3 regions of the Alkalihalophilus lindianensis genome follow, and region 1 is predicted to be linked to each of the others. Evidence: riboswitches for the same ligand, from Rfam matches in the RefSeq annotation. Region 1 holds a riboswitch; each other region holds the start of a gene.
What was found. Region 1 has a riboswitch for lysine ahead of dapA (4-hydroxy-tetrahydrodipicolinate synthase). Riboswitches for the same ligand answer to the same signal wherever they lie in the genome.
Positions count from the first base shown of each region.

Region 1 (10,101 bases):
ATTGTATGGGCTGCGATGCTGATCATTTGGATGCTCTTTGGAATTGATCTAGGTCCAGCATCACCAATTCATTATCCTTAATATGAGTTATTAGAAAAGGCCTTGACATCTTGTCAAAGCCTTTTTTCTATCGATTTAACCCCTATCCTTTAAACCCGATAAACGGTACTCCATATTCATTTAACTTCTCGCAAATTTCTTGTTGAGTAATTTTTATACGTTCTTTCCCTTCACTTTCTAATTGGTTAATAACCTGTTCAATAATCCCCTTCATTTCTTAGAAAGAAAGTATAACCTATTTCCACATCCCAACAAAGAGTTCCCTTTCCACTATTTGAGTATCATATAAGCAAACAAGCCTAGTAAACAAGTATTATCTAGGCTTATTTATATGAACTTCACTTATTAAACACGACTCATTTTTTCAAGTTGCGCCTCAAGCATTTGAACGTATTCTTCATACACTTCGATAAATGCTTCTCTTTTGTATTGATGACGATCCTCTTTCATCAAGTTAATTTTCTTTCTCATCTCAACAATATTCGGCTCTAAATTTTCACTCATTATTATTACCTCCAATAGGGTTGTTACAGTACTATTCCACCAATCACCTTGCCTTAAACTTCTTAGGTTTGACTTAATTAAAGGTGAATACGGTAATTGAAATTTATTTTATGTAAATAAAAAAAGCACTACCTAATTAGGTAGTGCTCTATATGCTACTTAGCGCTTAACAACGTTAGCAGCTTGAGGTCCGCGATCGCCATCAACGATTTCGAACTCAACAGATTGACCTTCATCAAGTGATTTAAATCCTTCGCCAGTAATAGCGCTGAAGTGTACGAATACATCGTTTCCGCCTTCAACTTCGATAAAACCGAATCCTTTTTCTGCATTAAACCATTTTACTGTACCAGTTTGTGTCATGCTAAAAAACCCCATTCTTAATAAATTTCTTAATATGCCAATCGTATTTACAATCTGTGGTAAATAAAAATTCACATATTATAAGGAACATCAGTCACTAAACCGAGTGAATATCCCTTATAACATGTGAATACTGAACCCCTGCTTGTGTTACTCATGATTACCAATAAATAATATAGAAAGTATAAAAGATCCTGTTCTATTCTTCCAAACAATAAAAGCCCTACCTCTCTTTCATCCTTGCGGCTCCGATGACCGCGCCAGCTGAGTGAAAAGCGCTTGATAGTTGGAGAAGAATTAAACTGTTAATATCACTATAACTGATTCATACTAATTTTGCAAGTCTAGCTGTATTATATCCTTTAAATACAGAATGATGAATCCCAATTAATACTTAACTGTACCATAACAAAAGCCACTCCTAAATGATTAGGAGCGGCTTTTATTTAATTAGTTACGGCTGTAATAATCATTAATCATTTCAAGGATAGATGGCTCTTCTTTTACCTCTACTTGTTTACGATCCGCATTTGTTTTTACTTTTTCCATTTTCAACACCCCTTCATTTTGTTTTTCGAATGTTCAATCTTTTATCTTACTCATAGTATATGCAACTGTACTATAATAGTCAACAACTTTTTGTTGTTGTATTATTACATTTTTATTTCACTAATGTTTCACGCATACTGTCTTTCTTATTTTGATTGATAAATTTTTATAAATAAAAAACTCGATCCATTAAGATCGAGTTTTTAAGATAAACTTCTTCCTTTACCAGAATCTGAAATCGCTACAAGTGACTCTGGATAAGGGGTAAAATAATATTGTTGCAGGAGATAGTCATTTTCAAAACGATAACTCCATGATCGTAGCATCGTTAATAGACTGCTTAATGGAATTTTCTGTTCCTTGAATTGATCAAGTGAAGTTAAGAAATGATCTTTTTCTGCTTTTGTTAAATGTTTTGAGAAATAACCAAATACATGCTGGCAGACGTTAATATGATCGTTTGGTTTAGGCATTCTATGAAACAGTTTATGTAACTCGTCTTCATATTGAGTGAAAACCTCTTCGTTTGCAAGCTTCTCGTGATTTGCAGCAATTCTTCCTAAAGCTCGCATCGAATCTTGATTACAAGCCATAAATAAGTACTTATTTTTCGCCTGAAATTGCATCAACTTTGAAATGGAATCTTCCTTTTTTACTTCACGGAATTCAGCTACAGTAAATAATCGAGTTAAAAAATGCTCTCTAACAATAAAGTTCTTTAGACGTCCCTCATCCTCTTTTGCAACTAAAGTAAAATGTTCCTTTACATGAGAAGCGAAAATGCCAGCCTCAGTCCTTAAAACAGGGGTCTTTTCCATCCCACTATACACTTTGGCATCAAATACGCCACAGCTTGGAGAACGAGTTTTTAAAATGAATCCATCAATATCTTTTAATGATCCTAGAAATTCCAGTGAGAACTCCTCCATCTTTGAAGTTAAATTCAATCCAGAATCAGGCTGCATTAACTTTGTTTTATCCCCATCTGCCACTAACCTAATGACCTCTCGAGGTGTACCTAATCCAATTTCAACTTCAGGACAAACAGGAATAAATTCCACATATTCGTTTAATTTTTCAATTAATTTATCTGGTATTCTTTCACCATTATAACGGCAAGCCTCAAATTCAAGACATTTACTTACAACAACCCTTGGTTTAGCAAACGAACGCATAGGCTCACTCCAATCACACACTTCAATTTACAGTTGTTTTAAAATCGCCTTAGCTACTCCACTTTCATCATTTGTAGCCGTAATCTCATTTGCAATCTCTTTTACTTCTTTTATTGCATTTCCCATAGCTACTGCATGTCCTGCAATCTTAAACATAGATAGATCATTCCCGTTATCACCTATAACCATAACATCTTCTAAAGAAATTCCCTTTTGTGCTGCGAATTGTCTTACAGCTATCCCCTTTTGTGCTTCCTTATGAGTAATTTCAATGTTATCCGAAGCAGACGAACTGATCGCTAAGTTAGAGAAAGACAATAATTTATCTTTCGCTGCATTACGGCTTTGATCATTCCTTGAAAAAGCTAATACTTTGTAGAAATGAATGGATGAATCATTAAACAGGGCTTTATAATCCTCAATATGGGTAACAGCGCCTTTTTCATAACGTTCTTCTGCAATTCTAGTCATTTCCTCGACGGAATCATTTGAACCAGCAGACTGAAGAACATCAATGACTGTTTCGATCCCTCTTTCATAGTTATCTGTGAAGGCACCTTTATTTGTATATAATTCGTAATAAACATCATGCTTATGTAGGATTTCCATCGTCTTTTTAACTGTAGAGCTATCAAGAGATACGACCTTTAGTACTTCCCCTTTTGCAGTTTGTATCTCGGCTCCGTTTACACTGATGACCGGACAACTTAATTTAGCTTCTTGCAAAGGGATTCTTGCTTCTTTATCATCACGTCCAGTCGCAATCACTACCTCTATCCCTTTTTTTTGAGCTTGCTTTATCGCATCAGCATTCTCCGCTGTTACTTTTCGTTCATCATTTAATAATGTGCCATCCATATCAATTGCGATTAATTTCACTACTTACCACTCCAATTCAATACCCTTTTTTCCTATTCTAATCAAATGGCTTCTTTCTTTCAAATAGTTGCGCTTATATAACTTTAATTCTCCATATAAAAAAGCAGAAGAACGGTGATCCTTCTGCTTTCGTCATTATCGCTTGTTTACGTCATTTAAGGATTGATCAATACGTGCTAATGTTTCATTCGCTTTCTGTTCGAGAAGTTGTTCGAAAACATGAGACATATGATTGCCAAGCATCATCACACCAAAAAACAGTGAAAAAAATAGGAGTACTAAAAAAATAAGCATGTAAATCCCTCCCATTCGCTTTGTACCAACTTATGAACAGAAGTGAGGTTACATGCATATTTTTTCCTTTTTCGTTACATACTTTGGTTAATAGAACGAATGAGGTGATGAGTTGAACAAAAAAATGATCCTCCTGCTGACAAGTACCTTTGTAATCGTTACGGGATGTATGCAAGATAATAGTTCTGACCTTATACATGATATAAAACAAAACGAACAAGAGGGTACACTAGGTGCACAAAGATTTTCTAACAATACAGATCAAAATAGGGTTCTTCATCGTGCTGACACAGAGTTACTAGCCTACGCAAAAGAAGCAGCCTTTTATTTAGAAGAAACCATTAATCACTTTGAAGTAATTGCTCCAATTCTTCAGCAGAAAACATTAAATAACGATTCTAAAACTTCAGTGTTGAGTACGATTCATTCGATTAAAAACAACAGTGAGAGGTTTCATGACCTTCGAATTCCTCATGAATTTGAAGGATTTCATCAAATACACCTTTCCTTTATCACTGAGTTAACAAATTTAGAAAGAGTAATTGATGACATGAGAGAGCCTATCGATTCTAGACAAGCAGAAAATGCTCGCGTTCATTATGAGAATATCATGATGGCGCATAAGCTTATGGAGCGAGAATATATGTCATTAGCAGAGGAATATGGTTTTTACTAAAGTGAGATACCCAAACAAGCATATAAAAGGCATGCTGGTGCATGCCTTTTAATCTTGGAGTCGATTCATTCTTCGTAAAAACTGACGATCAGCTGTGACGATGATTTGATGAGAGGGATAGTAACCGTGAGCAACACCCTCAACCATTTGTTTTAAAGATTGGAGATTCGTCTGATCGGCTACTACTCCAATCACTACTGTTTGATCATCAGCAAGGATATACACCTGCTCCACTTCTTCAAAGGATTCAATTGTTTCTTTTAAATGACTTTTGTCCTGTTTTGTTGTTAAGATTTTTTGGCCATTCTTCATATCACGTTTAATATGATCTGTATGAGTAGTTTTATCTCTAAGGATCCCTGGTCTGTTATTTAAAATTTTCGCACCAGAATGCGCAGTACCCGTACCTTCATGGGCCATCCCTAAATCGCGGTTTCCTGAGACATAATCGTATCGATTATTTATCCGCGTCACTGAATCTGTAATGCCTTTAGGTGCTGCATCTGGGACCATCATATCCATTAATGGACCTTCCCAGCCTTTCATTCTTTTAACTCCATATCCACTAAAGCCTTCTTCACGATCGGCATTTGCACCAAGAGTCGATTTTTGTTCTATGGTACATCCAGTCATGCACATTAGTGCAAGCAATATAAGCATGATTCTCTTCATAACTCCCCTCCTTTATTAATAGTGTTTACGACTTCGCAAAGATCGACACCAGTAAACAAAAAAAGGTTGTTTCCAATTCATGCATGAGCTAAAGCTCCTCCCTTTATCTACCACTTATTCCTAAAATGTTTGTCGAACCTTTACTACTTTTCGACTTTTATGACTACTTTAGCAGAATCGCTTTTCAACTTTTTTAGAATGGGTATAATAATCTCTATGTGAAAAAAGAACTGACTTACTTACCATACACTTCGGAAAAACAGTAAAAAATGCTAATATGAATGGAGTTGAAAAATATGTTACGTCTAAAAATCGAATTAAAACGTAGACAAATGTTAATCCTTGCAAAAAAACATGGTTTCACTCATAAAGAAACAGTGAAATGTAGTCAAGAACTTGATCAACTTCTTAATAAATTACAAGTAAAGCAGACGAATTTTAACCATGAAAGATATGTAAATTGAGGAATTTTGGACAAAGTGATTGCATTCATTTAAAAGTTTTGATAAGGTTAACTCACAAAATCAATAATCTTTACTTCACATACTGAAGTGAGGGTAGAGGCGCAGTTATCATTAGTAAAAGTGTGGAGGAGAATGAGCTCCTTTGAAACACGTTGAAAGGGATAGTTGCCGAAGCGTAGGGATACTCATTTCTTTTTACGCTGGGACTGTATTTAATAAATGCAGGACTGTCATGTAACAATTTTGTTACGTGGAGGGCTATCTCACGCATTGGAATGATTGTGCAGCCACAACATGTCCATGCAACAATGAGACTGCCTCATTGTTGTTTTTTTGTGCTTTAGGCACATAGCCCACTCAGAAATGAAAGACATTAATACGAATTGAGGGTGAATAGGATGAATTTTGGACGAATACTTACTGCGATGGTAACTCCATTTAACCAACAAGGCGAGCTTTGTGTTGAATCAACAAAAAAACTGGTACAACACCTTATGGAAAATGGTTCCGATGCATTAGTCGTTGGTGGAACGACAGGTGAATCTCCAACATTAACGACAGAAGAAAAATTACAATTATTTAAAACCGTGGTTGAAGAAGTGAATGGAAAAATTCCAGTTATCGCTGGAACTGGCTCAAACAATACCGCTGCTTCAATTGAACTTACTAAAAAGGCACAAGCACTTGGTGTAGATGGTATCATGCTAGTCGCACCATACTATAACAAGCCTTCTCAAGAAGGGCTGTATCAACATTTTAAAACAATTGCTGAAGCGACTACACTTCCCGTTATGCTCTATAACATCCCAGGACGTAGTGCAGTCACTTTAAGTGTAGAAACAACGTTACGCTTAGCACAAATTACAAACATTGTTTCCACGAAAGAAGCAAGTGGTGATTTAGATGCGATTGCAACGATTATTGAGCACGCCCCTGAAGGTTTTTCTCTATATAGTGGTGATGATAGCTTGACTCTACCTATATTAGCCATTGGCGGTACTGGTGTGATCTCGGTTGCATCTCATATTGTGGGGAATCAAATGCAACAAATGGTTCGTCACTATCTAGCTGGACAAGTCCAAGCTGCTGCTTTGCAACACCGTCAGTTGGTTCCGGTTATGAACACATTATTCATGGCTCCAAACCCTACTGCAGTGAAAGCGGCACTTGAATTGAATGGTGTTCAAGTAGGACCTGTAAGATTACCACTTGTCCCTTTAACTGCCGAGCAACAACAAGAGCTTCAACGTGTAATGAAGCCATCAATGAGCTTTTTCGTTAGTTAATAACATAAATAAAAAAAGCATGTAGCCCTCGCTACATGCTTTTTCCTTGTATTGGGACTTTCCTTACCCAATGTTTTTCTGCATACCCAGTACCAAATAACACTCCTGCAACTATAAATAAGAAGCCTACTAGCTGGTATAAATAAATGGTTTCTTTTAAAAAGATAGCAGAAAAAACTAATCCGAAAAAAGGAACAAAGTTATTAAAGATCGCGGTCTGACCTGCTCCGATTTTTTGAATGGCTGCATTAAAAACAAAATGACCAACTGCTGTTGCTACTATAGCTGAAAAGAAAAAGACAATATAAATAAAAGGTGATGCTCCCATCATACTCCCTACACCCGTAGGCTCTACTACTAAACTAACCAATAACAACCCAATTGAACCAAATAGAAGCATCATCGCTGTTACTTGTTTAGAATCCAGTGTTGCCGTCGTCTTTTTAATAAAAATAAAACTTATGGCTTGCACAATCATCGCTATAAATAAGTACACTTCGCCTTTCTCCATCTGGAAAGACCCAATGCCTCCTTGGATAAAAAATACCCCAATTAAAGCAAAACAAATACCTAATAAACGCCATTTCGTTAGCGCTTCTCCTAAAAAAAAGACCGCAAATAACGCCGTTGTTAATGGAAGTAGTGCTAATATAAGCACAGCATTTGATGCATCAATCATTGTTAGACCTTGTGCTAAAAATGTGTGGTGGAGCACGACACCAAACACCATCCCTAATAAAGTATAGCGCCACTCTCTTTTTGATAACGATTGAAATGAGGATCCAAATAATACGATGAGAATGGTCACGATACCAGCAGTTAAAATTCTAAAAGCAGTCATTGTTTGGGGAGGAAATGCTTCTACTAATAATTTCAGCATCACTACATTTAACCCCCAAGAAACCATTACGAAAAAAATTAAACCATATGTAAGCAATAAGGCTCGCTTCTCCACTTCCTACTCCTACCCTTCAATCATCTTTTCTTGTATCTTAACACCCGTAGACACAATCGTCATTGCTTTTTTTCGTAAAGCGAAAGAAAGCACTAATTGAAATTAGTGCTTTCTTTCACTATAGAGCTGATTCAATAATCGGTTTCTCATATAAGTCTCGAGAGAAATTAGTAAGCATTTCAACCCCTTTTTTCGTTATGACAATCGATTCGGTTATTTCAACGCCGTAGGATTCATACCAAATTCCTGGCATGAGATGGAACGTCATATTAGGCTTTAAGATGGATTTGTCACCCGTTCGAAAGCTAATCGTATGCTCTCCCCAATCCGGTGGAAAACTTGCGCCTATTGAATAACCTAGTCGCGAACTTTTTTGATAACCGTATTTTGCAATCGCATCACTCCATGTTCGCTCCACTTCTTCTGCTGTGATACCAGGAGAAATAATGTCGAGGGTTTTCTCAATTCCTTCTTGGACCACTTTAGACAGTTCCTTTACATGAGATGGCGCGTTTCCTATAGCAATTGTTCTGGCTAGAGGTGCATGATAACGTTTATAAACCCCTGCTATTTCTACTGTTAAAAAATCACCCTTTTTGTAACGTCTCTCACTAAACGTTAGATGCGGACACGATGTATTTTCATTTGTTGGCAGCATGGGAACAATAGATGGATAATCCCCCCCATGTTCATCTAATCCTTGGATTTGCGCTTTATAAATGGCAGCCGCAACATCGCATTCTCGCACTCCTACAGCAAGTTGATCATATGCAGCTTGCATCGCTCCTTCAACAATACTCGCAGCCCTTCTCATATAGATTAGCTCTTGGTCGGATTTTATTAATCTGACGCGGTTAACAAGAACGGTTGCATCTTTGAATTCAGCATCTGGAAGACCACCTTGCAGCTTTGTATAGCAAGCAGCCGTAAAGTAATGAGCATCCATTTCAAGGCCAATTCGTCTTTTACTTTGCCCAATTTCTTCAATGATCTTTACTACAAAATCCATTGGATGTCTTTCACTTGATTGAACGTAATAATCTGGATAAGAAATAATATGGTTTTCATCTAGCCATGTTGTTTTCGCAACACTTGTCGCATCCATTTGTCTTCCGATCCAGATTGGCTGCGAATCTTCTAACGTAACAATCATCATTTGGTGAACATAGAAACTCCATGCATTGTAATTCGTTAGGTAATACATATTAGAGGGGTTGGAGATTAATAAGACATCAATCCCACTCTCAACCATTTTCACTTTCGTTTTCCGTAAACGCTCTTCATATTCTGCTAGAGAAAACATCCTTCCACCCCCACCTAAATAAAAACCATTGCTACTTTTAACTCTTTATTATCTTTTAAGCTTGAAAGAAACAACCTTTTCTTCGGTCATTGCATCAATTGCATATTTTATTCCTTCTCGCCCTAAGCCAGAGCGCTTCACTCCCCCAAAAGGCATCCCATCAATTCTCACATCACTACTATCGTTTACCATGACACCACCTACTTCTAATTCTTGAATTGCATAAAAGGCTGATTCTAAATTGGAAGTGAAAATACCTGCTTGTAGTCCGTAACAGCTATCATTCGCTAAGCGGGTTGCTTCCATAAGGGATTCAACTGGAGTGATAACAACCACAGGACCAAATATCTCTTCCTTCACTACTTTTTCGTTTTGTCCGACGTTAGTCAGTACCGCTGGAGTTAAATACGCACCCTTTCTCTCCCCTCCGCAATGCAAAGTCGCTCCTTTTTGACAAGCTTCTCCAATCCATGATTTAACACGCCTTGCTTCCCGTTCAGAAATCATCGGTCCAATATCAGTTGATTCTTCTCGTTTGTCACCTACTTTTAACCGTTTCGTAACTTCAATAAATTTTTCAGTGAAATCGTAGTAGACGGACTGCTCTACGTAAATTCGTTGCACACCTATACAGTTTTGACCAGCTACCCCAAATGCACCCGAAACGGTTGAATGTATGGCTTCATCGAGATCTGCATCGCTTAAAATGATGGTCGGAGCATTCGAGCCAAGTTCCATAGCCATTTTTTTAACCCCTGCTTTTCGGGTAATCGCTTCTCCCGTATCAAACCCTCCCGTAAAGGAAACAAACCGAACATCATCTGATGTAATTAATTCATCCCCTACTTCACGGCCACTACCTGTAATCACCGAGAGAATTCCATCTGGCAAGCCTGCTTCCATAAATGCCTCTGCAAGTCT
Region 1 is NZ_JAWJBA010000001.1:737,555-747,655, reverse strand. Features, by position in the region: gene RYX56_RS04115 (AbgT family transporter) at 1-81, shown strand, start outside; gene RYX56_RS04110 (hypothetical protein) at 406-564, opposite strand; gene RYX56_RS04105 (cold-shock protein) at 724-927, opposite strand; gene RYX56_RS04100 (YbgA family protein) at 1,680-2,651, opposite strand; gene RYX56_RS04095 (Cof-type HAD-IIB family hydrolase) at 2,679-3,530, opposite strand; gene RYX56_RS04090 (hypothetical protein) at 3,666-3,824, opposite strand; gene RYX56_RS04085 (DUF6376 family protein) at 3,937-4,500, shown strand; gene RYX56_RS04080 (YhcN/YlaJ family sporulation lipoprotein) at 4,549-5,172, opposite strand; gene RYX56_RS04075 (aspartyl-phosphate phosphatase Spo0E family protein) at 5,469-5,636, shown strand; lysine riboswitch at 5,723-5,905, shown strand; gene dapA (4-hydroxy-tetrahydrodipicolinate synthase) at 6,035-6,922, shown strand; gene RYX56_RS04065 (DMT family transporter) at 6,954-7,877, opposite strand; gene RYX56_RS04060 (M24 family metallopeptidase) at 7,996-9,180, opposite strand; gene RYX56_RS04055 (aldehyde dehydrogenase family protein) at 9,229-10,101, opposite strand, start outside.

Region 2 (10,101 bases), 190 kb from region 1:
CAACTATCTTTTATGGATAGTTCGGGACTCGGTGTCATACTTGGACGTTATAAACAAGTTAAGGCAAATGGAGGAGAGATGGTCGTTTGTGCGATCTCACCGGCAGTAAAACGCTTGTTTGAAATGTCAGGATTGTTCAAAATTATTCGCTTAGAGGAAAGTGAACAATTTGCATTAAAGACATTGGGGGTGGCCTAAATTATGCGTAATAAAATGGATTTAACCTTTTCAGCTTTAAGTGAGAATGAATCGTTTGCCAGAGTCACAGTTGGCGCTTTTATTGCTCAATTAGATCCAACGATGGATGAGATGACAGAAATTAAAACAGTTGTCTCAGAAGCCGTCACGAATTCCATCATTCATGGCTATCACAATGAGCCTGATGGGATGGTTTATATTCATGTCACGCTTGATCAGGGAACCATTGAACTAACCGTTCGAGACGAAGGTATGGGTATTGAAGATATTGATGAAGCAAGACAACCTCTCTATACGACGAAGCCTGAATTAGAACGTTCTGGCATGGGCTTTACGATTATGGAGAATTTTATGGATGAAATCAAAGTCATCTCTGAGCCGATGATTGGGACAACTGTTTATTTGAAAAAGCACTTAACTAATAGCAAAGCGATTTGCAATTAAGGAGTTTTGCCTATGGATGTAGAGGTGAAACAAACAAAGAAGAAGAAGGAAGCTCACTTTACTGACAAAGAGGTCAAGGAGCTCATTGCCCGAAGTCAGGAAGGTGATCAGGAAGCACGAGATCTGATCGTCAATCGAAACACAAGGCTTGTTTGGTCGGTTGTACAGCGCTTTATGAACCGTGGTTATGAAGCTGATGATCTTTTTCAAATTGGCTGCATTGGGTTAATTAAATCAGTCGATAAGTTTGATTTATCGTATGACGTTAAATTCTCAACGTATGCTGTTCCGATGATCATTGGGGAGATTCAACGATTCCTACGTGATGACGGTACAGTTAAGGTGAGTCGATCAATAAAAGAGCTTGGTAATAAGATTCGGAAAATGAAAGATGAGTTAACGAAATCTTTGGGACGTGTTCCAACGGTTAACGAAATCGCTGAACAACTTGAAATCACTCCAGAAGAAGTAGTATTTGCTGGTGAAGCAAGCAGGCAATTAACGTCTATCCATGAGACTGTGTACGAAAACGACGGTGATCCTATTACATTATTAGATCAAATCGCCGATCAATCAGAGACGAAATGGTTTGATAAAATTGCCTTGAAAGAAGCAATTCGAGATTTAGATGAACGCGAGAGGCTCATTGTTTTCCTTCGTTATTATAAAGATCAAACCCAGTCAGAAGTGGCGACCCGTTTAGGGATCTCACAAGTTCAAGTGTCTCGTCTTGAGAAGAAAATTCTTGAACAAATGAAAGAAGTAATGGGTGAACAAACTTAAAAAAAGCAGCCAATTGGCTGCTTTTTTGTATTGGTGGCATAACGCAAGCTTCCTGAAAAGGGAGGCTTTTTATATGGAGGGAAACATCTGCATGTTTTTGAAAGGTTCTCCTCATACTAAGGGATGACGATAATGACAATTGGTGGTGAGGGAATGATTGGAAATGATGTGTATATAAGGATGAGGCAACGAGTTGTTGCGGGTGAAGACCAACAATTAACTGTAGGCGATGTTGCTCAGTTGATTGCTGATGAAACGCTCTTAAACCAACTAAAAAACATCCCTATTCATCACATTTCAAAACAAGACCATAACCGAGTTGTGATCGATGTGATGCAAGTCATCCGGATGATTTCCTCTCATATTCCTGCATTAACCTATCAGACGATTGGTGCTGCCCAGGCTGTTGTGGAGGTTGAGGTTAAAAAAAAGAAGATCACCCTTATCTACATTTTGCTCATTTGGTTTTTGTTATTTGTGGGGGCTGCTTTAGCGATTATGAACTTTCATGAAGATGTCAGTATGAGAGAAGTTCATGGGCAAATTTTTAGGTTGATTACCGGCAATGAACTAGCAAGACCTTTGCTTCTTCAAATTCCATATTCAATCGGGCTAGGGCTTGGGATGATGCTATTTTTTAATCATTTCTTTAAGAAGCGTTTAAATGAAGAACCAAGTCCATTAGAAGTTGAAATGTTTAATTATCAACAAAACTTAGATCAATTTGTGATTATGCATGAATTAATGGAAAGTGGTAAGAAGGAAAATGGTCATTGAAGCCATTTTAATCATCTTTATTGGGCTTGGTGGTGGTCTGGCAGTTGGAAGTGGTTTTGTCGCATTTTTAACTGTGCTAGGAATTGCACCTCGAATGACTCAGTTAACAAAAACGGAAAAATCGATTCGGGTGTATGAGGGAGCCATTATCATAGGAGCTCAAGTTGGGACATGGGCAAGTTTTTATTCTATTTCTCTTCACTTACCAAGTCTTTTATTAATTCCAATTGGTCTTGCTAGTGGAATGTTTGTTGGAATGCTTGCTGCTGCTTTAACAGAAGTCTTAAATGTGTTCCCGTTGCTAGCAAAAAGAGTGGGGGTAACGGATAAAATCATTTTGTTGATGATGGCAATCGTTTTAGGGAAAATGATTGGCTCCCTTATTCAATGGATCTACTTATAAGGAGGTCGTAAAATGTTATCTGATGAACAGAAACGCTATCAGGCCAATATTGAGTTATATCATTCAAAAAGACCTGTTATTTCAAATAGTATTAAAGCTTTTGTCATTGGTGGTGGAATTTGTGCATTTGGTCAATTTTTAAGTAATTTTTATATGACCTTTTTCCCGCTCTCGCAAAAAGAGGCAATGAGCCCCACGCTTGCCACTTTGATTTTACTTGCAGCCTTGCTTACGGGCTTTGGTGTGTACGATAAAATAAGTCAATTTGCTGGAGCGGGTTCTCTTGTTCCTGTGACTGGGTTCTCAAATGCGATGACAAGCTCGGCGCTTGAACATAAAAGTGAAGGGCTAGTATTTGGGATAGGAGCAAATATGTTTAAGTTAACAGGTGCCGTCATTGCCTTTGGGGTGCTATCTGCATATGCAGTCGGTTTAACTCGTTTGCTTGTTCAAATGCTTATACGGTAAAGGAGTTCATTGTAATGAGACTAGGAAAACAAACATGGGAATTTAAACAACCCGTTTATATCCAATCAACAGGAACCGCTGTTGGTCCTCTAGAAGGGGAAGGCCCTCTTGGCACGAGTTTTGATAAAATTTTTGACAATCTCTACTGTGATCAAGAGAATTGGGAGCTAGCGGAACGAGCTTTAATGGAAGAGGCTGTGCGCCTCTGTTTAGAGAAGGTTAATCGCAAGCCTAGTGATGTCGATATCATGCTAGCTGGAGATCTATTAAACCAGATCGTCACTTCTAATTATGCAGCTAGACAATTAGGAATTCCTTTTCTAGGGATGTTTTCTGCTTGTGCAACAGTGATGCAATCAGTTGCAGTTGCAGCCATGTTCATTAATGGTCATTATGTGGAAAATGCACTCGTTGCCGTAAGTAGTCACCATTCAACAGCTGAACGTCAATTTCGCTACCCTACAGAATTTGGAGGGCAGAAGCCAGAAACAGCAACTTATACAGTGACTGGTTCAGGTGCCGTGCTACTTAGTAATCAACCTAATGCAGTACGAGTTACACATGCCACACTTGGACAAGTGGTAGATATGGGGGTTGCTAACCCACTTGATATGGGCTCTGCAATGGCTCCAGCTGCGGCGAAAACAATGTTAACTCATTTTAAAGAAACACAAAGAGAACCTTCATATTATGATTTAATCGTAACCGGAGACTTATCACGTGTAGGAAGTTCAATTTTGCGCAAGCTAGTAGAAGATGAGGGGATAAAGTTAAGAAACAACTATGAAGATTGCGGAGTAATGATTTATCACCAGGAGCAACCGGTTTTTGCAGGAGGCAGTGGCGCAGGATGTCCTGCGGTTGTCACATTTGGTTATTTGATGAAGGAAATGGAGCGGGGAATCATCAAACGATTACTAGTTGTGGCAACAGGTGCTCTATTAAGTCCATTAATGATGCAACAAAAGGAAACGATTCCGTGTATTGCGCATGCTGTTTCATTTGAGTTAGAGGAGAGGGGCTAATGGAATATATAAGTGCGTTTGTCGTAGGAGGGTTGATATGCATCTTAGGTCAATTGCTTCTAGATATAGGAAAGCTCTCGCCTACTCATACGTTGAGTACATTGGTCGTTCTTGGAGCGTTGCTAGATGGATTTCATTTATATGATCGCTTGATTGATTTCGCAGGTGCAGGAGCTACAGTTCCAATTACCAGCTTTGGGCATTCTTTAGTCCATGGAGCCATGGCTGAGGGGGAACGTTTTGGATTTCTCGGTGTGGGGATGGGGATGTTTGAAGTGACTTCTGTAGGGATTTCTTCAACGATTTTATTTAGTTTCTTAGTCGCATTAATTTTCAAACCAAGGGGGTGAAGGTGTGAATGAATCAAGAAAAGTTATATTAATTACGGATGGGGATGAGCATGCGAAACAAGCGGTGGAAATGGTAGCGAGTGAGATTGGTGGAAGGTGTATTAGTCATTCTTGGGGTAACCCTACACCGGTTTCAGGGGAAGAACTTGTTGATATGATATTAAGCACACCTTCAGACCCTGTTCTTGTCATGTTTGATGATTGTGGTTATCGCTATGAAGGTCCTGGAGAACAAGCTATGAGAGTTGTAGCGACGCATCCACAAATAGTGGTTCTTGGTGCGATTGCGGTAGCGTCTGCTACTCATTCGTGTGAATGGACCAAGGTTGATATTAGTATTACGCGCTATGGTGAATTAACGGAGTATGGTGTTGATAAAGACGGTGTCTCTGATATGGAGATTGGCAGGATCAACGGGGATACGGTGTATATACTCGATCAACTAGACATTCCTTTTATTGTAGGGATTGGTGATATCGGTAAAATGGCCGGTCAAGATACATTGAAGCGAGGTTGTCCTGTCACAAAGCAAGCAGTAAATCTCATCTTAGAGAGGAGTGGTTATCGTGAGTCAAGCTAGTGAAAAGCATGAGGAACATTTCACCCGAGATTTTACCAAGAACGAGACGCGATTAGCAGAAAGGCTTGGGTTAGGAGAGTCTTTTGATGTAGGTGTCCGTACGTTATCCATATTAGATCGAAAAACGAGTATTTATTTTGTTAATGGACTTATTGATAGCTTATATGTAATTGAATTAATGAAAGAGTTGATGGACCTAGATGTTCGTCATCGTAAAACACATAATATTAAAGAAGCTTTTAAAAACCATTTAACGCATGTGCAAGTTGAAGAAACGAATTCAATGGATAATGCAATCACCCAAATGCTCTCGGGACTTATCTTTATTGTAGTTGAAGGTGAAGAAGAAGCCTTTGTCATAGATGTTCGCCAATATCCAGGCAGAGGACCAGAAGAGCCTGATACAGAGCGGGTCGTTCGTGGTGCGCGAGATGGATACACTGAAAATATCATAATTAATACAGCTCTGACACGACGGAGAATTAGGGATGAACGTCTTCGTAACGAAATCCTGCAAGTAGGAGTTCGTTCAAAGACAGATATTTGTATTTCTTACATTGATGGAATCGCTGATCCAACTCTAGTGGATATAATTAAGAAAGAATTAGATGCGATCGAAGTTGACGGTCTTACGATGGCTGATAAAATTGTTGAAGAGTATATTGTAAAGCAAGGGGCTAATCCATTTCCGCTTGTACGCTACACAGAAAGACCAGATGTAGCAGCGACACATTTACTTGAGGGACATATTGTCATTATTGTGGACACGTCTCCAAGTGTCATTATTGCACCGACTACCTTATTCCATCATGTTCAGCATGCTGAGGAATATCGTCAATCTCCAGCAGTTGGTACCTTTTTACGTTGGACACGCTTCATAGGGATTTTCTTTTCGTTATTCATCTTGCCTTTTTGGCTCTTACTAGTCGTGCAGCCAAGTCTCCTTCCAGCAGGTCTTGATTTTATTGGTCCAGAAGAGACAAACAATATTCCAATCGTTGTGCAAATTTTATTTGCAGAAATGGGAATCGAATTATTACGGATGGCGGCGATCCATACTCCATCCCCACTTGCTACTGCACTTGGTTTAGTTGCCGCACTTTTAATTGGAGAAATCGCTATTCAAGTAGGCTATTTCACACCAGAAGTAATTTTGTATGTGGCACTTGGAGCAATTGGGATGTTTGCAACACCAAGTTATGAACTAGGGATAGCCTTACGGATAACCCGTATCGCTTTAATTATTCTAGTAGCATGGTTGAAAGTTCCAGGGTTAGTAATAGGAACAACATTATTTGTTCTTTTATTAGCAGGATTAAAAACATTCAACAAGCCTTATATGTGGCCATTCTTGCCGTTTGACCCACCGGCTGTTTGGCAGATTTTAATTCGAGCAACCGTTCCATCCGTTCGTTGGCGCCCAAGTATTGTCAATCCACAAGATCCCATTAAACAAAAGCCTAGTGGAAGATAACAAGAAAAAATTTTCACTGATAAACGAGGATTTAACTCTTCTCTATTTTAAGGGTTGATGACTCCTGAAGAGTGTGCTACAGTAATTACAATAATTTAATGAACCTCATGAAAATGGGGTAGAGGCGCAAAACGAAAGAGTATATTTGGGGAGCTTATGGCAGCTTTGAACCAAATGGAAAGGTCAATTTGCCGAAGTACTTATTGGTTGCCAGAAAAATAAGTGCTGGGTCGTTCTTGAATAAAGAACGAACTGTCACTACATTTGTAGTGGAGGACTATTCTAAAAGTGAGGTTACTCTTGCGCATTCTAAGTAGCTAGTGTAACAACATTAGCTGCTTTTTTTGTATAGATGGGAGATAAAAGGAGAGATAGTATCAATGTACATGCATGGTTCTAGTCAGATTAATGAAAAAGGTCATTTAGAAATCGGTGGAGTCGATACAATTGAATTAACTAATAAATATGGCACCCCTTTATTTGTCTATGATGTAGCTCTTATTCGAGAGAGAGCTGAACAATTTCAACAAGCTTTCAAAGATGAAGAGGTTAGCTATCAAGTCGCATATGCCTCAAAAGCATTCAGCTGTATTGCTATGTTTCAATTAGCGCATGAGCTAGGTCTAAGTTTAGATGTTGTCTCTGGCGGAGAATTATATACAGCTATTCAAGCGGGTGTTCCGATGGAGCGTATTCATTTTCATGGGAATAATAAGAGCATCGCTGAACTTGAAATGGCAGTGAAGGCTAATATCGGATGTGTAGTTGTCGATAATTTTTATGAATTAAAGCAGCTTGGACGTATTTGTGCAGAACGTGATGTAAAAATGGATGTGTTGCTTCGCATTACTCCTGGTGTGGAAGCCCATACGCATGATTACATTTCAACCGGACAAGAAGATTCGAAGTTTGGATTTGATTTAGAGAGTGGGCAAGTGGACCAAGCAATTCAACTATCATTGCTTGACCCGCATATAAACTTACTTGGTATTCACAGTCATATTGGCTCTCAAATCTTTGAGACAAGTGGATTTGTAATGGCAGTGGAAAAAATTTTTGAATACATTGAAAAATGGCGAGATTCTTTAGGGTTTATTCCAACTGTGTTAAATCTTGGTGGGGGCTTTGGAATTCGGTACATTGAAGGAGATACACCGCTTCCGGTTGGTGATTATGTAGCGAAGATGGTTCAAGTGATTAAAGAAAAAGCAACACTACACCAAATGGCGATTCCTGAAATTTGGATTGAGCCAGGTCGCTCATTAGTTGGCGATGCAGGAACAACGCTATACTCTATCGGATCGAGAAAAGAAATTCCTAATGTTCGTCATTATTTATCAGTCGATGGGGGCATGAGTGATAACTTACGTCCGGCCCTTTACCAAGCAGAGTATGAAGGGCTGCTTGCAAATCGTGCAACCGAAGAGGCGAAGGAGACTTTCTCAATTGCCGGGAAATGCTGTGAAAGTGGAGATATGCTTATTTGGGATCTCCCTTTACCAAAAGCTGAACATGAGGATGTATTAGCAGTCTTCTGTACAGGAGCATATGGGTATTCAATGGCGAATAATTATAATCGTATTCCTAGACCACCGGTTGTCTTTGTTGAAAAGGGTGAATCTCAATTAGTCATTGAACGTGAATCATACGAAGATCTTGTTCGTCTGGACTTACCATTAAAGCACGTGCTGAAGCAAGTTTAAGTGAAATAGCTGGAACCGGTTTGACGTGGATCCCTTTGTCGAACCGGCTTTTTTTGAAGTCGGTGATAACTATTTCACTTTCGGCTAAGAATCGTGTACAATAAGGTGAATCTTAACATTTGGAGGCTATACATATGAAAAAAGGTAGTATTGCATTTGAAAATGGCGAAAAGCTAGTTATTGAATTTTACCCAGAAGAAGCACCAGGTACGGTTGCAAACTTCGAGAAATTAGCAAACGAAGGCTACTACAACGGCCTTACATTCCATCGTGTTATTCCTGGTTTCGTAGCACAAGGCGGTTGCCCAACTGGAAATGGTACAGGAGGTCCTGGCTACACAATCAAATGTGAAACAGAAGGAAACCCTCATAAGCACGTTCCGGGTGCACTTTCAATGGCGCATGCAGGAAAAGATACAGGTGGAAGCCAATTCTTCATTGTTCACGATTCACAACCTCACCTTGATGGTGTTCACACTGTGTTCGGACAAGTTGTGGAAGGTCTTGATTCAGTAACGCGTATCAAACAAGGCGATGTTATGCAAGAAGTAAAGGTTTGGGAAGAATAATCTCAACGAGTAAAGGGCCATCAATGATGGCTCTTTTTCAATTATGATTAGCACTCTGCTTATCATACAAAAAGCGATAGCACTTGGATGCTATCGCTTTTTATTAATTAATTATAGTCAATTCTTTTGATGTTTTAGTAAGGGTGATATGACCTTCTTTTGTGATTAATACATCATCTTCAATCCTTACACCACCAAGAACCGGATCATAAATACCTGGTTCAATTGTATAAACCATCCCAGCTTGTAAGGTTCCATCATTTAAATGGCTCATAGAAGGGAATTCATGAACATTGATTCCGAGTCCATGTCCTATACGATGTGGGAAACGATCGCCGTAACCAGCCTCTGTAATTACATTGCGTGCTGATTGATCTAAATCTCCAATGCGTGTGCCAGGCTTACTGATTTCAAGGGATGCAAGTTGTGCTTTTAGAACGGTGTTGTACAGTTCTTTTTTCTCATCACTTATTGAACCATAAGCAAATGTACGAGTAATATCTGATGTGTATCCGTCGAGTACGACTCCTAAGTCAAATAAGACAAAATCTCCATCATTCAACTTGCGATTGCCAGGATTCCCATGAGGCGCTCCTGATTTTTCACCAAATAACACCATCGTTGAAAAAGACATTTCACGTATGCCTTTTTTCTTTAATTCATATTCAATTTTAGCTAAAACTTCCATCTCAGTAATACCCTCTTTAAGGGCATTTTTGCCGACCTCAACACCGTAGTCAGCCATTTGGGCTGCGCGCTTCATGATCGCAATTTCAATCTCATCTTTTACAACACGCATCTGATTTAATTGGTGCTCTACTGCAGTGATCGCAGCTGAAGGGAATACGGCTAGTAAATCATTCATTCTTGAAACTGTTAGAACATCCGTTTCAATTGCAACATTCTCTATCAAGCTTATATTACGCTGTTCGATCGATCGACTAAGTAATTCCCAAGGACTTTCATGATCTGCATAACCAATGATTTCATCCGACCAGCCAGCGTCTTTTACTTGAGATGTTTCCATACCCGGTACAATTAAAATTGGTGATTCATTTGGGAAAAGAATTAATCCAACTAATCGTTCATGGGGATCTGTATAAAAATTTGTTAAATAAAATATGTTTTCCTTAGAGGTGATAAAAGCAGCATCTTTTTTCTCGTCTTTTAGCCATTGTGTTAAACGCTCAATACGATGTTTCAAAAGTGTAGCCTCCTTTAGCTATAGAAATAACAGTAAATCAATAAAATTGTTTGAAAGACTATAAGTGTTTTCTTTCAATAGATATTCTCTACAAAGTAATGATAAAGCAAGCAGCCAAAGCTA
Region 2 is NZ_JAWJBA010000001.1:546,118-556,218, forward strand. Features, by position in the region: gene spoIIAA (anti-sigma F factor antagonist) at 1-198, shown strand, start outside; gene spoIIAB (anti-sigma F factor) at 202-642, shown strand; gene sigF (RNA polymerase sporulation sigma factor SigF) at 655-1,425, shown strand; gene RYX56_RS03050 (stage V sporulation protein AA) at 1,558-2,202, shown strand; gene RYX56_RS03055 (stage V sporulation protein AB) at 2,192-2,605, shown strand; gene spoVAC (stage V sporulation protein AC) at 2,618-3,073, shown strand; gene spoVAD (stage V sporulation protein AD) at 3,088-4,098, shown strand; gene spoVAE (stage V sporulation protein AE) at 4,098-4,448, shown strand; gene spoVAEA (stage V sporulation protein SpoVABEA) at 4,453-5,028, shown strand; gene RYX56_RS03080 (spore germination protein) at 5,015-6,502, shown strand; lysine riboswitch at 6,614-6,790, shown strand; gene lysA (diaminopimelate decarboxylase) at 6,883-8,205, shown strand; gene RYX56_RS03090 (peptidylprolyl isomerase) at 8,340-8,774, shown strand; gene RYX56_RS03095 (M24 family metallopeptidase) at 8,878-9,978, opposite strand.
Region 2: it holds a riboswitch for lysine, as region 1 does, so the genes downstream of both, lysA (diaminopimelate decarboxylase) here and dapA (4-hydroxy-tetrahydrodipicolinate synthase) in region 1, are expected to answer to the same signal.

Region 3 (10,101 bases), on a different contig from region 1:
CAATTTGAAGAATTAACGGGTGGCCGTCTTGTAGAAGGTTATGGCTTAACGGAAGCTTCTCCTGTTACTCATTGTAATTTACTTTGGGGAGAACGTCGCCAATCAAGTATTGGGTTACCTTGGCCAAACACGGAAGCTGCGATTTTATCAATGGAAACTGGTGAACCAGCTAATCAAGGAGAAGTTGGAGAGCTTGCAGTCCGAGGGCCGCAGATTATGAAAGGCTATTGGAATCGTCCTGAAGACACTGCTGCAACGATGCAAGATGATTGGCTCCTAACAGGGGATATGGGCTATATGGATGAAGAAGGCTATTTCTATATAGTTGATCGTAAAAAGGATATGATCATTGCAGGTGGATTTAATATTTACCCAAGAGAAATTGAAGAAGTATTGTACAACCATGAAGACATTCAAGAAGCAGTTGCAATTGGGGTTCCTGATGAGTATCGTGGTGAAACAGTAAAAGTATTTGTCGTTTTAAAAGAAGGCAAACAACTATCTGAGAAGGAATTGAATCAATATTGTCGTAAGAATTTAGCGGCCTATAAAGTCCCAAGGCTATATGAATTCCGCGAAGACCTACCAAAAACAATTGTCGGTAAGATTTTAAAACGTGTTCTAATTGAAGAAGAAAAAGAGAAGACATCTGCATTAAATAAAGAAAGGTCTAGCTAATAACCACTGCATAAAAAAATGGTGGATTGACAGTCTAGGTTTTTTCCTCTAGAATAATAGATATGAATGAATACTCATTCATTTTAAAGGGGAGACACAAGTGGGAAAGAAAAAAGGACCTAAATACAACCAGATTATAGATGCAGCGGTAACGGTTATTGCCAAACATGGTTATCATCAAGCACAAGTTGCAAAGATTGCCCGAGAAGCAGGGGTAGCAGATGGAACAATCTATTTATACTTCAAAAATAAAGAAGCTATTTTGACTTCTCTTTTTGAAGAAAAGATGGGGCGTTTTGTCGACACGATCAGAATAAAGATTGCTACTTGTCAAACCGTTGAAGAGAAATTTCTTCTTTTAATGACGATGCACTTTGAACAATTAGAAGCAGATAAGCAGTTAGCTATCGTAACACAATTAGAGCTTCGCCAATCAAATACAGATCTTAGATTAAAAATTAATGACATCTTAAAAGGGTATTTAACTCTTATGGACGAATTAATAACTGAAGGGAAAGAAAGCGGATACTTTGATCCTGATTTAGATAACCGATTAGCGCGTCAAATGATTTTTGGAACGCTAGATGAAGTGGTGACAAATTGGGTCATGAAAGACTGCAAGTATGACCTTACAGCTTTAGCAAAGCCCTTACACCAAATGCTTTTGGGAGGGTTTTGCAAAAGGTAGATAAGAATGGAGTGGAAGATATGGAGTATATCAAGCTTGATGTGAGTGAACATATTGCGACGATTACCTTGGCTCGCCCACCAGCAAATGCCTTATCACGTGGCGTTCTATCTGAACTTGATGAAGCGTTCACTCAAATTGAACAAGATAATGACGTTCATGTTGTCTTGCTCATGGGCGAAGGAAGGTTCTTTGCAGCTGGAGCAGATATCAAAGAGTTTACAGAGGTAGAAGATGGTGCAATGTTCACCAAGTTAGCTCTTCAAGGTCAAGATCTATTTGATCGAATTGAGTCATTTAAGAAACCTGTTATCGCTGCTATTCATGGTGCAGCGCTTGGTGGAGGACTAGAGCTTGCAATGGCGTGTCATATTCGTCTAGCAACTGAAGATGCCAAACTAGGGTTACCTGAATTGCAACTTGGGCTTATACCAGGTTTTGCAGGCAGCCAACGTTTACCACAATATGTGGGGCGTGCTAAAGCGACCGAGATGCTTTTGACAAGTGATCCGATTACAGGGTCTGAGGCAAAAACATTAGGTCTTGTTAATTCGACTCATTCTGAGCAAGCGCTCATTGAAGATGCTAGAGCTCTTGCGAAAAAAATCGCAATGAAAAGCACAGTAACCACTCGCTTAACCCTTGATTTACTTCAATATAGCATTGATGAACAATACAAGGATGGCGCCAAGCGAGAGGCCGAATTATTTGGTTTAGCATTTGATTCAGAAGATGGAAAAGAAGGCATCCAGGCTTTCATTGAGAAACGAGCACCTAAATTTCAAAATAAATAAGTTTACTAATTCTAGGAGGGAATAAAGCATGAATATTTTCGTCTTAATGAAACGTACATTTGACACAGAGGAAAAAATTGCGATCTCAAACGGTCGAATTGATGAGGGTGGCGCAGAATTCATTATTAACCCATACGATGAGTATGCGATTGAAGAGGCGATTGTCCTTCGCGATGAGCACGGCGGGGAAGTAACCGTTGTCACAGTAGGAGAAGAAGAAGCAGAAAAAGAACTTCGTACCGCTCTTGCGATGGGTGCTGATAAGGCCGTATTACTTGATAGTGAAGATGTGGAGGAGCTTGATCAATTTACAACCGCTACTATGCTTGCAGCGTACTTGAAAGAACAAGAGTATGACATCATTTTAGGCGGAAATGTAGCTGTTGATGGGGGAAGCGGGCAAGTTGGACCTCGTGTAGCAGAACTATTAGATATCCCACAAGTGACAACGATTACAAAGCTTGAAGTTGCAGATGGTCAAGCAACAATCGTTCGTGATGTAGAAGGGGACGAAGAAACACTTGAAGTCTCACTACCAGTTCTTGTAACGGCTCAACAAGGTTTAAATGAGCCCCGTTACCCATCTTTACCAGGTATCATGAAAGCAAAGAAAAAGCCATTAGAAACTCTTGATTTAGATGATCTTGATTTGGAAGAAGAAGATGTGGAAGCAAAAACAACGACACTTGACATTTTCCTACCACCAGATAAGCAAGCAGGTAAACAATTAGAGGGTGACCCACAAACGCAAGTGAAGGAACTCGTTTCACTTCTAAAATCTGAAGCAAAAGTCATTTAATTGGAGGGATTATCATGGCAAAGAAAGTACTTGTAATTGGAGAAGTTCGTGACGGAGAATTACGTAACGTATCATATGAAGCGGTCGCTGCAGGGAAAGAAGTAGCAGATGGCGGAGAAGTTGTAGGGGTTCTTTTAGGAGAGGATGTAAGCGGTTTAGCTGATAGCCTAATTCACTACGGTGCTGACCGTGTGATCGTGGTCAACCATGCCGATCTAAAAACGTACACGACAGACGCATATCAACAAGCATTGCTTCAAGTTCTTGATGTAGAAAATCCAGAGGGCGTATTGCTTGGTCATACTTCCCTAGGAAAAGACGTATCGCCACGTCTGGCGATGAAGCTTGGTGCTGGACTAATTTCAGATGCGATCTCAGTTGAAATGGACGGGGGAGATGCTGTCTTCACACGTCCAATCTACTCTGGGAAAGCTTTTGAGAAAAAGAAAGTAAATGATGGGGTTTTGTTTGCGACCATTCGTCCAAACAATATCGTACCACTTGAGAAAGATGAATCAAGAAGTGGCGATGTATCTACGCTCACAGTTGATTTGAAAGATTTACGTACGGTGATTAAGGATGTTGTCCGTAAGGCAACTGGTGGCGTCGATCTTTCCGAAGCAAAAGTAATTGTAGCTGGTGGACGTGGAGTCAAAGGCAAAGAAGGCTTTGAACCGCTTCAAGAGCTAGCCGATCTATTAGGTGGGGCAGTAGGTGCTTCACGTGGTGCGTGTGATGCGGACTATTGTGACTATGCGCTCCAAATTGGTCAAACGGGAAAAGTCGTAACGCCAGATCTATATATCGCCGTTGGACTTTCAGGTGCGATTCAGCATTTAGCGGGTATGTCGAACTCTAAGGTCATTGTAGCGATTAATAAAGACCCAGAAGCACCGATCTTTGAAGTAGCTGATTACGGAATTGTCGGTGACTTATTTGAGATCATTCCGATTTTAACAGAAGAGCTAAAAAGTGCTCTAGTTTCAAACTAAAGATCAATGAAGGGGAAGCTCATGGACGCGTGAGCTTTCTTTCTTTTTTAAAAGGTTTGAAGAAAACTATTTAGGTTATCTTATTAGAAGTATGAGAATGATAAGATCAAGCAACTTATTCGCCATTCAAGATCGCAAATGGTATAATCATACTGTAAATTAATTTGTTGAGATTTAAAGGAGGCTTTTACAATGGCTATAGTAAATGTAACTGATCAAACGTTTGCAAATGAAACAAGCGAGGGAGTTGTCCTTGCAGATTTTTGGGCACCTTGGTGTGGACCTTGTAAAATGATTGCACCTGTTCTTGAAGAACTAGATGCTGAAATGGGCGACAAAGTTAAAATCGCTAAACTTGATGTTGATGAAAATCAAGAAACAGCTGGTAAATACAGTGTTATGAGTATCCCAACTCTACTTGTTTTCAAAGACGGCGAAGTAGTGGATCAAGTTGTAGGTTTCCAACCGAAGGAAGCTTTAGCAGAGCTATTAAACAAACACCTATAATTCGAACCGAGATCGCGTTCTCACTTTGAGAACGCGATTTTTTAATGGTTTTCACTTGATATTTTAAAGGTTGTCACTAACAATAGAGAGTAAGAACGTATGTTTACAGCCTATGAGAGGGGAGACGTTACAGTGAATCAATTAAAGGAAAAGCTAGCGATCTTGCCTGATCAGCCTGGCTGTTATTTAATGAAAGATCGTCAAGGTACGATTATCTATGTAGGAAAAGCAAAAGTATTAAAGAATCGTGTGAGATCCTATTTCACAGGGTCACATGACGCGAAAACTCAACGTTTAGTCAGCGAGATTGTTGACTTTGAATATATTATGACTTCTTCAAATATTGAGGCGCTCATTTTAGAGATGAATTTAATTAAAAAGCATGATCCTAAATATAATGTCATGCTAAAAGATGATAAGTCTTACCCGTACTTAAAAATTACGAATGAAGAGCATCCTCGTTTGATTACGACAAGGTCTATTAAAAAGGATGGCGGAAAATATTTTGGACCTTATCCGAATGCAGGTGCTGCAAATGAAACAAAGAAATTATTAGATCGCCTATACCCATTGCGTAAATGTCGTACGATGCCTGATAAAGTATGTTTGTATTATCATATCGGACAGTGTTTAGCTCCTTGTGTCTATACAGTCACAAAACAACAGAATCAAGAAATGGTTCAAGAGATCACAAAATTTTTGCGGTCAGGTCACGATGAGATTAAGCAAGACCTTACTGACAAAATGATGATGGCTTCTGAGGACTTAAATTTCGAAAGAGCAAAAGAGTTACGCGACCTACTTCAGCACATGGATGCGGTCATGGAAAAACAGAAGATGACGATTAACGATCATATCAATCGTGATGTGTTTGGATTTGCCTATGATAAAGGATGGATGTGTGTACAAGTATTTTTTGTGCGTCAAGGAAAATTAATTGAGCGAGATGTTTCCATTTTTCCTTTTTATAAAGAAGCAAAAGATGACCTTCTGACGTTTGTTGGGCAATTTTATCTGCAAAAGGAACACATTAAGCCTGCAGAAATATTAGTACCAGAAGATATAGACCGTGAGCTTGTTGAGCAATTATTAGAAGTTAAAACAAATCATCCTAAAAGAGGCAGAAAAAAAGAGCTGCTTGATCTTGCTAATCAAAATGCCAAAGCTGCCTTAAAGGAGAAGTTTTCATTAATCGAAAGAGATGAAGATCGCACAATAAAGGCAGTTGAAAAACTAGGTGAGGCCATGGGAATTTCGACGCCATATCGAATTGAAGCGTTTGATAATTCTAATATTCAAGGGACCGATCCTGTATCGGCAATGGTCACGTTTTTAGATGGGAAGCCTAGTCGAAAAGATTACCGCAAGTACAAGATCAAGTCAGTAAAAGGCCCGGATGATTATGGGTCGATGCGTGAAGTGATAAGAAGACGGTATTTTAGGTTATTACAAGAAGACCGCCCCCTTCCAGATTTAATTGTCATTGATGGGGGGAAGGGACAAATTGCGGCAGCACAAGAGATTATTGAAGATGAATTAGGCCTTTCTATACCTGTATGTGGGCTTGCCAAAGATGAAAAGCATCGCACTTCTCAATTATTAATGGGTGACCCGCCCTCTCTAGTCTCGCTCAAAAGAGATAGTCATGAATTTTATTTGTTGCAACGTATTCAAGATGAGGTCCACCGATTTGCGATTACGTTCCACAGGCAAACAAGATCAAAAACGTTTTTTCAGTCAGTGCTAGACGATATAGAGGGAGTAGGAGAGAAACGAAAGCGACAGCTCCTAAAGCATTTTGGTTCCGTTAAGAAAATGAAAGAGGCGAGCATGGAGGAATTGAAGATGCAAGGGATCCCGCAGAAAGTAGCGGAGGCTATTTATGAAAAATTACATGAAGGTCAATAAATTACTTCTTGCAGGAGTGATCTTCATCTGCTAAAATGAAAAACAATTAAATATGCCGCACTTCAAAAATGAAGTGATGGTAGAGGAGCGAAAACCAAGAGTACACTAGTCGAGAACGATGAGGTTTAACGACGCTAGTTGAAAGGGGAATTCGCCGAAGTGTGTAGGACACTCATAACCATACATGCTGGACTTATCCTAAAAAAGGATAAGGCTGTCACTTGACTATACCCAATAGTCTTGTGGAGAACTATCTCACGTGAGAAAGGGAGTAGTGTGGTACCTGTACGGTATGACAAGCAACGGTGAGGGGTTTTCCTTATTGTTGCTTTTTTTGTACGCATTAAAGGTATAGCACATCCAGTCGATCAAATGTATCGCGCGTGAAGAGATTGAGAGGATGAGGAAAATGGCAAGGGTTGTACAAAAATATGGTGGAACGTCAGTTGGTTCTGTAAAGAAAATCGAGAATATCGCCAATCGAGTAGCACGAGTAGTTGAGGACGGAAACGAGGTGGTCGTCGTTGTATCGGCTATGGGGAAGTCAACAGATCAGCTCGTTCAACTAGCGAATGACATTACAAAAAATCCAAGTAAAAGAGAAATGGATATGCTACTTACTACAGGTGAGCAAGTAACGATTGCCTTACTTACTATGGCTCTTCAAAAAAGGGGAGTGGATGCTCTTTCTTATACAGGAGGCCAGGCTGGAATCCTAACCGAAGCGAACCATGGCAATGCTAGAATACGTGAAATTGACTCTGCTCGTTTGAATGAACAACTTGAAGCAGGCAAAGTACTTGTTGTAGCTGGATTTCAAGGCATAATGGAAGATGGAAGTATTACTACTTTGGGGCGCGGTGGCTCAGATACAACGGCAGTTGCGTTAGCGGCAGCGACAAAAGCTGATCGTTGTGAAATTTATACGGATGTAACGGGAGTCTTTACAACCGATCCTCGTTATGTGGAGAAAGCGAGAAAACTACAAGCGATCTCTTATGATGAAATGTTAGAAATGGCTAACCTTGGTGCTGGAGTGTTACACCCTCGGGCTGTAGAATTTGCGAAAAATTATGATGTTCCTTTAATGGTTGCATCAAGCATGGTAGAAGAAACAGGAACAATGATAGAGGAGGAAGTAACAGTGGAGAAGAATTTAGTGGTGCGCGGAATTGCATTTGAAAATGATGTAACAAAAATAACGGTAGCAGGATTGCCGAACCGAATTGATAGCCTACCTAAACTTTTTTCAATCCTATCAAGCCATGGGGTTAATGTAGATATCATTATCCAAAATCAATATGATGCCAATCACGTGAACATATCTTTTTCAATTACGCAATGTTCATTAAAAGACACGGTAGCATGCCTAGAGCAAGCGAAAGAGGAATTAGAATTCGAAACCCTTCATCATGAAGAGGAACTGGCAAAAGTATCCATTGTGGGGTCTGGTATGATCTCAAACCCTGGCGTTGCTGCAACAATGTTTGAAGCGTTAGCTAAAAACGATATTTTTATCAAGATGGTGAGCACTTCAGAAATTAAAGTGTCAGCAGTCGTATCGGAAGATGATATGGTAATGGCTGTTGAGGTCTTACACGATGCATTTAAATTAGATGAAGTGCTGGCAGAGGCACCCGAAAAACAACTTGTGTAATCTGCTTAGTATACAAAAAACGATGCTTAGAAAGCATCGTTTTTTGTTAAAGAGCGAGCGAGTCTTGCAAGTCAGATTCAATTTGTAGATGAACAATACCCTTTTTCTTTGTTTGAGTAGCAGCAGTAAAAGAGGACAGCCACGTTTCGACTTGTTGGGCAAGGAAACCAGCTTCTAGTTGATAGCATCTGGTGTCATTTTTTTTCATCCATTCTCCTTCTAACTCAAAGTGTCGTTCATTTTTCTTTTCTTTAACAAGGGTAAGGTTACCCCAGTTCGCGTCATTAAAAAATTCAATGACTTCTTCTATCGTATGTAATGGATATTTTCGGGCAATGGATTTACCGACCCAATACAAAATCGAATCATATTCTTGTCCGAATACCTCTTTTAAGACATCATTTCTAAGCAATTCGTACCCAAATGTTTCTTGTCTAGGTTCCATGTAGAAAACACCTCTCCTCTTCTTATATTATAAAAGGTGAAGCAGTAGCTGTCCAAATGAATATAGATGGATTCTCTAGTAGACTTTGTGGAATTTTAGGGGAACGATATGGATAGTACTTACTTTTTTCCTAGGAATTCTAGTTTCTAAAAGGTTAAAGTGGTATACTAAAGCGCGAATGAATGCGGAGGTACTACATATATGAAATTAGGTTTAAGTCAATTTCTATCCCCATTTAGAATTATTATTATTTCTTACGTATTAGCAATGATTTTATTTAGTATCTTGCTTTATTTACCGATCTCACACAAAGCTGATGTTGATGTGACATTCTCTGAGGCGCTATTTACTTCTGTAAGCGCTGTGAGTGTAACGGGGCTGACGGTTGTAAATGTATCAGAAACCTATAGTTATGTTGGGATATTTTTCCTTTCGTTAGCCATTCAACTAGGTGGCATTGGTATTATGACGCTCGGTACATTTGTATGGATGCTCTTTGGAAAGAAGATTAATTTATCACAGCGAATGCTTATTATGGTCGATCAAAACCAAAATAAGTTCTCTGGTCTTGTTAATTTGATGCGCGGGATTTTATTTGTTGCATTAATTATTGAATTTATTGGAGCGTTAATACTAGGTACATATTATTTACGCTATTTTGATTCTGTATGGGAAGCTTATTACCAAGGCTCTTTTGCGGCGTTGAGTGCTTTTACGAATGCGGGATTTGATGTAACAGGCCAATCATTAATTCCCTTTGCAAACGACTATTATGTTCAGCTCGTCGTCATTCTTTTAATTTTTGCAGGTGCAATAGGATTTCCTGTATTAATGGAACTAAAGGAGTACTTCTCGAAGGAGAATCCTCATTTCAAATTTAGTTTATTTACAAAAATCACGACAACAACTTATTTTGCAGTATTTGTAATTGGCGTTGTTGGTATTTGGGCTCTAGAAACCGGCTCTTATTATGTAGGTCTAGAATGGCACCAGCAATTATTTTATTCTATTTTTAACTCTGCTACTACAAGAAGTGGTGGTCTTGCTATCATGGATGTCTCAGAGCTTAACCTAGCAACTTTACTCTTTATGTCAGCACTTATGATTGTCGGAGCTAGTCCATCAAGTGTAGGTGGGGGGATTCGTACGACAACGGTCGCGGTCATGTTCTTAACCATTAAGAGCTTCGCGCTCGGTAAAGAAGATGTTAAAGTCTTCGGTCGTGAGATTCACCCAGAAGACCGTCAAAAGGCATTTATTGTGCTATCCGTATTTTTAGTTATGTTATTTGCTGCGGTCACCTTAATTGTTGCTTTTGAAGGACAAAAGGATATTGCTCTAATAGCGATTATTTTCGAAACTGCCTCAGCGTTTGGAACTTGTGGATTATCGATGGGGATCACACCTCACCTATCCTTACCAAGTCAATTTGTATTGATGATCTTGATGTTTATCGGGAGAGTAGGGTTAATTGCCTTTTTATTCTCGATCCGTCGTAGAGAAACCAAAAGTCATTTTAAGTACCCAACCGAACGAATTATCATTGGGTAACATATGGAGGTCCTGTTTACACCAAATAAAAATTGGGTAAACAGGATTTTTTTATATAATTTTTTTAGGGATATTTCTCTAA
Region 3 is NZ_JAWJBA010000003.1:113,455-123,555, forward strand. Features, by position in the region: gene RYX56_RS10660 (long-chain-fatty-acid--CoA ligase) at 1-678, shown strand, start outside; gene fadR (fatty acid metabolism transcriptional regulator FadR) at 779-1,366, shown strand; gene RYX56_RS10670 (enoyl-CoA hydratase) at 1,387-2,160, shown strand; gene RYX56_RS10675 (electron transfer flavoprotein subunit beta/FixA family protein) at 2,189-2,959, shown strand; gene RYX56_RS10680 (electron transfer flavoprotein subunit alpha/FixB family protein) at 2,974-3,951, shown strand; gene trxA (thioredoxin) at 4,144-4,458, shown strand; gene uvrC (excinuclease ABC subunit UvrC) at 4,591-6,366, shown strand; lysine riboswitch at 6,439-6,627, shown strand; gene RYX56_RS10695 (aspartate kinase) at 6,776-8,023, shown strand; gene RYX56_RS10700 (YslB family protein) at 8,070-8,468, opposite strand; gene RYX56_RS10705 (TrkH family potassium uptake protein) at 8,670-10,019, shown strand.
Region 3: it holds a riboswitch for lysine, as region 1 does, so the genes downstream of both, RYX56_RS10695 (aspartate kinase) here and dapA (4-hydroxy-tetrahydrodipicolinate synthase) in region 1, are expected to answer to the same signal.